Regions from separate parts of the Chryseobacterium gallinarum genome, predicted to be linked through region 2. Evidence: riboswitches for the same ligand, from Rfam matches in the RefSeq annotation. Region 2 holds a riboswitch; the other holds the start of a gene.

Region 1 (4,445 bases), 800 kb from region 2:
AGGGAACGGGGCTGATCGTCACGCACAAAAGACCACTGCAGAATGGTAACAGGCCCGGTCAGCATTCCTTTTACCCATTTTTGAGTGAGAGACTGAGCATATTGTGACCAGTATATGGTCATAGGATGAGGACGGTGTACATCTCCGTAAATGACAGGTGGTTTTACACACCGGCTACCATAACTCTGTACCCATCCGTTTTGGGTAAATGCAAACCCATCAAGCTGTTCCCCGAAATACTCTACCATATCATTGCGTTCAAATTCTCCGTGAACCAGTACATCAATTCCGATTTCTTCCTGCCAGCGGATGGTTCTTTCCGTTTCTTTTTTCAGCAGCTCGTTATAATGAGCGGCTGTAAGTTCCCCCTTTTTGAATTGAGACCTCCAGTTTCTTACTTCCCTGGTTTGCGGGAAGGAACCAATGGTTGTGGTAGGAAATAATGGCAACTGCAGTACTTTTTGCTGAACTTCTTTCCTTACCGCGAAAGGGTTGTTTCTTCTTGCATCTCCATCCGTAATGGCTCCGACACGGTTTTTCACGTCCTGGTTGTGAATCAGTGCTGAAACTTTACGGTTTTCCAGTGCCTTTTTGTTTTCGGCCAATAGCTGCAGCGTGTGATAATCGGGATTTCCTGACGCCAGTTTTTTTAAGACAGCGATCTCATCTACTTTCTGTTTTGCAAAGGCCATCCATTGCTTGATTTCAGGCGATAAAATTGCTTCGTTTTTCTCCAGGTCAAGATCAAAAGGAGAGTGGAGTAATGAGCAGGATGGAGCAATCAATACTCTTTCCGGACCGATTTCATGGATTGCTTTTTTGATCAGTGCCAATGATTTTTCGAAATCATTTTTCCATATATTCCTTCCGTCTACAATCCCTAGTGAAAGGCTTAAAGTACCGGGTATTGCTTGCAGGACTTCATCCAATTGTTCAGGACATCTTACGAGATCAATATGCAAAACATCTGCTGGCAAAGAAACGGCCAGGGAAAGATTGTCCTTTAATCCCTCAAAATAAGTAGTTACAATAAATTTAAGATTAGGAAACTGTTTTTTGATTTCATCGTAAACCCATTGATAGGTCTCCTTTGTTTTTTCATTCAGGTCTAATGCTAAAAAAGGTTCATCAAATTGAACATATTCTGCACCATAGGCTTCCAGTTTCCGGAGGATTTCAAGATAAACAGGCAATAGATTTTGTGCTAAATCCATTTTGTCAAAACCATTTTCTTTTTCTTTACCCAGAAGAAGATAGGTAAGCAATCCGATTATAACAGGCTTTGCATTCATTCCTGCTTCCTTTGCACGGATAAACTCACTGATGATTTTATCGGAAAACAATCTGAACTGCTGGTTTTTTTGAAATTCAGGGACAATATAGTGGTAGTTGGTATCAAACCACTTTGTCATTTCCATAGCCGTGATATCCAATCCGTTTTTCTGGTAACCTCTTGCCATGGCAAAATAAAGATCCGGTTCTGAGTGAGATTCGTTTGAAGCAATTTCCTGGTAACGCTCCGGGATGGCTCCTACGGTCAAAGTCATATCCAGCACCTGATCGTAGTAAGAAAAATCATTACATGGGATAAGATCAATCCCTGCTTCCTGTTGCAATTTCCAGTTTTGAAGACTGATGGTTTTACCGGTTTCCAGTAATTGATTGAGAGAAATCTTGTCTGCCCAATAGTGTTCACAAGCTTTTTTAAGCTCTCTGTTGCTACCAATACGCGGGTAGCCAAGTAAGTGAGTTTGCATTTTTTATCAACTTTTAAATTAAACAATGATTTTAAAAGTTCCTTTGAATGCTTCAAAATACTTGCGCAGGAAGCTTGTAAAGAGGACAGGATACAAAAAGGACGTAAATTTCCTGTTAACGGTGGAATACGTTCAAAATGTATCATCTGTATGACCCGAAGCCTCAAACCGCGAAAGCATTGTCAATTCAGAACAGGCAGGTCTCCTGGCTTACAGCAGTATCTGTCATCCTTCCCGCTCTTTGGCAGTGGATATCCGGGACAGAACTTTTGGTATGCTGATTACAGTTGCGCGACAGCTCATGATTTACACATGATTCCCTATTAATTTACCTTACGTAAAACCTTTTCCGTTTGATGAAGTATTATAAAGAACAAAATAGGGTGTAAAGATATTTATTTAAGATAATTGATTGGGTATTTGATGAAAATTAAGGATGATATTTTTATTTTATGTTTTTTGAAAGATAAATATTCTGTACATTTGAAAAAATGTCAGTAAAAAAGAATATTATTCTGTGGATAGATTGGATGATAAGGATCTCCAGCTGCTGAGAATCCTTCAAAAAAATGCGAAATTAACCGTAAAAGAGCTTGCGAAAGAAGTTAATCTCTCACCATCACCTGTTTTTGAGCGGGTAAAAAGACTGGAGCAGGAAGGGTATATTAAACACTATGCTGCCGTTTTGGAAGCTGAAAAGCTGAACCGCGGATTTACTGTTTTTTGCCAGGTTAAATTAAAGATCCATGACCGGGCTATCGGAAACAGCTTTGTAAAAGATATTATTCAAATTGAAGAAGTAGCAGAATGTTATAATATTTCCGGTGATTTTGATTTTCTGCTAAAAGTTCAGGTAAGAGATATGAAGCATTATCAGGATTTTGTATTCAATAAGCTTGGGTCGGTGGATTCTATCGGGAGCACCCATAGTACTTTTGTGATGGCGGAGGTGAAGAATACGCATGGAGTCTCGATATAGTATTGAATTTGTCAACGCGAAAACTTCGAGATGGATCCTATAATTCAATCCTCATATTATCAAATAAAAAACAGTACCCAATGGTGTACTGTCATTTAGTTTTATTATTTAATCAACCTTATTGCTCATCACAATTTTTCTTCAGCTTTGTAAAAATTTTATCAAAATCTTTATAGGCATTTCCCTCATCATCACGTTTAGGCCTGAAACTGCTGTTGGCACAGTTGTGAAAGCTTAGCCCGATCATGTCGATCAGTGCATAATCTTCTTTCTGGGGATCATTCATTTTAGCATTGAATCTTGCCATTACGCCTTTGGGATCAGCATTATTTTTACTTTTAAGCTCAATATAGGCTTTCCATGCAGCAAACATTTTTTCTCGGTCAGGAGAAGAGATCGCATCAATGTGCTCTTTGCAGGTGCTGTAAAATTTACTGTCTTTAAGAGTGGAAGGATCAGAATAAGCGAGAATTTCTTCCTTATTCAGCTGATATTCATTCTCAAAAGACATAATGGTTTCCTGTTGTAGTTTTTTCCACATGGGGAGATTGATGACTTCAAGGCTGTAAAGCTCTTTTTTCTTTTCCTGATATTGCTTTTCTAATTGCTGTAAATATTCCTCTTTGTTTTTACGGATTTCTTCAAGGTTGGAAAGTTTAAATACAGGCTGGATATCAAATTGAACTCCATTGAATTGATACAGAAGTTTATTCACACCGTCTATTTCCTCTTTCTTATATTTGGTAGAATCAAAATATCCTTTGTTATCACAATTGAAAGTCTGATAATTGTAAGGGGTAAGATTGTTGTTTTTTGCAGGAGTTTTCTGCCCGCATATAGTAGTAACAGATAAGGCTAAAGAAAGCCCAACCATCATTTTTTTCATGTACATAGTAGTTGAAGAATCCGGATTTGCTATTTTGCTTCAAAATTAAGGCTTTAAATTTGAAAATTAAAGGATTAGACCAACTTTATATGTTTATTTTCTCACTTTGATAATTTTTTTAATGTCTATTGTTGTTTTGAGTGAATTTTTTGTTAAAAATCAGGGGGTTACATTATAATTCTATCCTTATGGTTCGTCACAATCTCTTTTCAGTTGTATGAAAACCTTTTCGAAAGTTTTCAATAAAGTGTTCTCTTCATCAGCTTTGGGTCTGAAACTATGGTTTGCGCAATTATTAAAGGCATTCATAAGATCGATGAGTGCATAATCATCTTTTCGCGGGTCATTCCATTTAGCATTAAAGGTGTCGTTTGTTCCGGAATAAGAATCCTCATTTTTTTTAGGTTCAGATAAGCTCTTCCATACGAGGTACATTTTCTGCTTATCCTGAGCAGTCATTGCATCAATATATTCTCTACAGGTATTGTAAAACTTAGTATTCTGAAGAGATTGCGGGTCAGTATAGCCCATGAGCAGGGCTTTGGTAAGCTGATATTCGTTTTCGAGAAGCTGAACAGATTCGTCACGCTGTTTTTTCCATATAGGGAGATCAATGAATCTGAGATTATTAAGCTCCTTTTTTCTTCCCAGGTATTCTTTTTCAGCTTGTTGTAAAAGCTGAGTGTTGTTTTTCCTGACTTTATCTAATTTTACAGGATTAAAAACAATAAGAGAAGAAAACGGGGACAGGGCCAGAGGATATAAAAGCTTATAGGTACCATCTACCTCTTCTTTTTTATATCGTGCAGGATCATAATACCCC
Region 2 (4,445 bases):
TATACTGTACTGCTGATGAGAGCGTTCAGCCGGTAGGAACTACCAATACCAAAACCGGAAGCCACTCTCCGAAAAACCTTTGGTCTACAACGGTAACCGATGAGTTGAGGTTGGCAACCAATTTCCAGGGAAAAGTAATCGGGGTTTCCTTGAAAGACCGGGCTTCTATTCTTCCGGCAGGACACACTCCTAACGGGGCTTTCTGGTTTGATGACAGCACCGGAAACTTTATCACCAGTACATGGTATATGAATGATCTGCCTCAGTGGGTAAAATCATTCAACGCTCAGAACTTACCTGAGAAATTAGTTGCAAACGGCTGGAATACCTTGCTTCCGATTAATCAGTATACGGAAAGCGCACCAGACAATTCCCCTTGGGAAGGATTATTGGGAAGTGCGAAAACCCCTACATTCCCTTACAATGATCTAGCCAAAGATTATCAGGCTAAAAAAGATAATATCCGTTATACCCCTTTTGGAAATACATTGACGTTGAAGCTGGCGGAAGCTTCTGTAGAAGGTGAAAAACTGGGTGGAGATGCTATTACTGACTTTTTAGCTATCAACCTGGCTTCAACAGATTATGCCGGGCATAAATTCGGGCCTAATTCAATCGAAGTAGAAGATGTTTATATCAGACTGGATCAGGACCTGGCAGAGTTTTTCAAATACCTGGATTCTAAAGTGGGTAAAGGAGAGTACACCGTTTTCCTTTCTGCTGATCATGGAGGTGCTCATTCTGTAGGATTCCTTAAAGAACATAAAATTCCTACAGGTTTTTTCGGAGAAGGAGCTGAAAAAAATCTAAACCAGAAACTTAAAGATAAATTTGGAGCCGATAAACTGATCAATGCAATTGATAATTATCAGATTTATTTTGACAGGAAAGTTTTGGCAGATTCTAAACTTGAGTTGGATGATGTAAGAAACTTCACTGTTAAGGAACTCGAAAAAGACCCAACTGTTCTATACGCTGTTTCGGTAGACAAGGTTCAGGAATCCAGTATTCCGGAGCCTATCAGGCAGAGAATTATCAACGGGATCAACAGACAGAGAAGTGGGGATATCCAGTTGATTTCCCACGATTCTATGCTTCCTCCGTATTCTAAAACCGGAACCACACACAGTGTATGGAATTCTTATGACTCACACATTCCATTGATCTTTATGGGGTGGGGAGTTCAGCATGGAGAAAGTAATAAAGCGTATCATATGACGGATATTGCCCCTACAGTTTCTTCATTGTTAAAAATCCAGTTCCCGAGTGGAAATGTTGGAAATCCTATTACAGAGGTTATGGGAAAATAATCAACTGTATTATCATACGGCAAAAGCAGCTTTCAATACCGGAAGCTGCTTTTTTATTAAAAGACCTTTTTGCAACAATTCCGGTTTTTGTGCAATACATTTAAAAAGCTATCTTTGCAAAAAATTTTGGTTTCCAGTATATTGGAATGAAAAGGGAATCGGGTGTAACTCCCGGACTGTCCCCGCAACTGTAAATCGCAATAAAAGTTTCTGCTTTGAACCACTGTGTAATAACGGGAAGGTGCAGAAAGCGAAAGTCAGGAGACCTGCCAGAATGATAATCAAAATATAATGCTTTCGGAGGAAAAGTAAAAAGTATGGGTATAAAACGATCTTTAGTACTGCTTTTTTCGTCTTATGGCTGCCTTCTTCTGGCACAGGAAAAAAGTATTGATACTATTTATGTCTTCGACAACCAGATGAACAGGGTGAAGCTTTTTCACCCGGTAAATACCATCTCAGCTGAAGAGGTGGATAGAAATTCTACCAACCTTTCAGAATTATTAAGGTTTCAATCACAGGTTTATATCAAAGAAAACGGACGTGGTGCGGTTTCTTCTCCGGCGTTCAGAGGAACTTCTGCCCAGCAGACTGCTTTTGTATGGAACGGAATCAATATCAATTCTAATTTTCTGGGACAGGGAGATATCAATAATATACCCCTGTTCGGATATGACCAGATTGGTATAAAAGCAGGTGGCGGTAGTGTAGTCTATGGAAGTGGAGCGATCGGAGGGAGTATTCACCTGAATAATATCCTGGATTTTAATAAAGGTTTTCATGGTTCGGTATTTTCAGAAGTAGCATCCTTTAATACCTTTAATAATTTTGTGAAAGGTTCTTACAGCAATGAAAGATTCAGCTTTAAGGCATCCGGAAACTATTCTGTAAGCCAGAACGATTATGAAGTCAGTGATCTGGATTATATCAACAGAAACGGTAATTACTATAATACAACCTTCAATGTAGGTGCGTCCTATAAAATAACGGATGATCACAAGATTTCGTGGCAAAGTCAGTTTTTTGACTCTTCACAGCATTATCCCGTATTTGAAGAAACCGCAACAAAGACAAAATATAAGACCCAAAGCATAAGGAGCCTGATCGCCTGGGACTGGAATGCAATAAAGTTCAGCAACGCCTTCAAAGCAGCCTATACAGAAGAAAACTTTCAGTATTTCGGAGCGTTGGACCTTCCCAAATCCAGTGGTGGTACAGGAAAAAATTATATTTTGAAAAATGATTTTAATTATTTTCTGAATTCAAAATGGAACATTAACCTTATCGGGGAATTTCAGGTGAACAAAGGAGAAGGCTATAAAAGCGGAATTTCTGATGTAAGCAGAAACGTAGGTTCCGTTTCCGGATTATTAAGGTATTTTGCTACAAAGAACCTGCGTTTTGAAGGAGGATTTAAAAAAGATTTTGTGGAAAATGTCACTTCTCCGGTCATGTATTCATTTTCAGGGAAATGGAATACCTCTCACTGGTATAATCTGGGACTTAACTTTTCAAAAAATTTCAGGTATCCTTCCTTTAATGATATATATTATGAGCCGGGAGGTAATAAAGATTTAAGACCGGAAATTTCTACCCAGGTGGATATGAACAATGAGTTTAAAATTGGAAGTTTTAAGCTTAATGTGACGCCTTATTATATGAACATTACGGATCTCATTGTCTGGCTGCCTACTGCCAATGGATATTGGCAGGCCTTTAATGTTAATAAAGCAGAATCTTACGGACTGGAATCCCATCTGTCTTTTTATCAGCAATTTGGTAAGCATAGGATCAAAGCCAACGCAGGCTATTATTATGCAAGATCAATTGATAAGGAAACTCAGAAACAGAGACCTTATATTCCAATGCACAGAGGAATGGCGGGTATTGATTATGAGTACGGTTTCTTCAGATTTTTTGCACAGGGATTAATAAATGGTCTTACCTATACAACCAGTGATGAAGAGCGGAAAACAGCGATTGACCCCTATTTTATTTTAAATGCGGGAATGTCAGCAACGATTTCTAAGAAATATACTTTAGGGTTCAAAGTGAATAATGTTACCGATACTTATTATAAAACGGTTTCTTTTTACCCTTTGCCTAAAAGAAATTACAGTGTGTATGCCGCAATAAATTTTTAAAATTAAAATTGAATATATATGAAACTAACCAGACTTTTAACTGTATTTTTTGCATTTGTACTATTGTTCAACATTTCATGTAGCAGCGATAGTAATGAGATTCCGGTACCTCAGTTAACGTATCAGAACGGATACTTTATTGCCAACGAAGGAAATTTTAACAGCAATGGTGCTAACGTAATGTTTCTTACAAGAGACTTGGCGTTAAAGCAGGATGATATTTATGGTTTTAACAACAAGACCGGGAACAATTCCAATGAAATATTGGGAGATGTTCTTCAAACGATAGCTATTAATGGAAAATACGCTTATCTGGTTGTCAACAATTCAAACAAAATTGTGGTGGTAGACCGTATCACTTTTAAAAAGGTAGCCGTAATCACTGATCAAATCAATAATCCAAGAGGGATTACTTTTGCCAATGGATTTATCTACGTTTCCAATACGAATTTCTCGACAGGAGTATATAGTGTAACGAAATATAAAATCTCTGACTTTTCATTTGTAAGCAAGATGGATTTCACCGAGGTGGCTGATAAAATTGTAGAAGCGGGAGGTAATGTTTTCGTTCAGAATGCTTCATCAGGATATGGAAACAAAATTACCTATATCAACACTTCCAATGATGCTAAAACGGAAATTACCATTCCAAACGGGCAGATTGGTAGAACAGTTTCCTATAATTCTGATGTGTATACGATTTCAGGAACAGCAACAGATTCTTATATCTATAAGATCTCAAGTACAGGAGCCCTTAGTCCGGTGATCACATTAACAGGTATTGCAAACGGGACAAATCTTCAGATTGATAATGGTAAATTCTATTTCAGTTCAGGAAATAAGATTTATACAACAAGCGTAACGGCTCCAACAGTTCCTGCTAATGCGTTTATTACAGTTCAGGATAATGGACCTGCTTATTTTGTATTATATGGTTTTTCAGTTGTTGATGGCAGAATTTTTACCTCAGATGTTAAAGGCTTTAAAGCCA

What was found. A riboswitch is a leader RNA that binds a small molecule or an ion and turns the genes downstream of it on or off. The one in region 2 is predicted to bind cobalamin.
Region 1: linked by a shared signal. The riboswitch ahead of metE (5-methyltetrahydropteroyltriglutamate--homocysteine S-methyltransferase) and the one ahead of OK18_RS01920 (TonB-dependent receptor plug domain-containing protein) in region 2 are both predicted to bind cobalamin.

Annotation. Positions count from the first base shown of each region.
Region 1 is NZ_CP009928.1:4,261,752-4,266,196, reverse strand. It holds gene metE (5-methyltetrahydropteroyltriglutamate--homocysteine S-methyltransferase) at 1-1,757, opposite strand, end outside; cobalamin riboswitch at 1,936-2,120, opposite strand; gene OK18_RS18945 (Lrp/AsnC family transcriptional regulator) at 2,275-2,736, shown strand; gene OK18_RS18940 (hypothetical protein) at 2,855-3,622, opposite strand; gene OK18_RS18935 (hypothetical protein) at 3,809-4,445, opposite strand, start outside.
Region 2 is NZ_CP009928.1:428,559-433,003, reverse strand. It holds gene pafA (alkaline phosphatase PafA) at 1-1,310, shown strand, start outside; cobalamin riboswitch at 1,421-1,598, shown strand; gene OK18_RS01920 (TonB-dependent receptor plug domain-containing protein) at 1,628-3,454, shown strand; gene OK18_RS01915 (DUF5074 domain-containing protein) at 3,473-4,445, shown strand, end outside.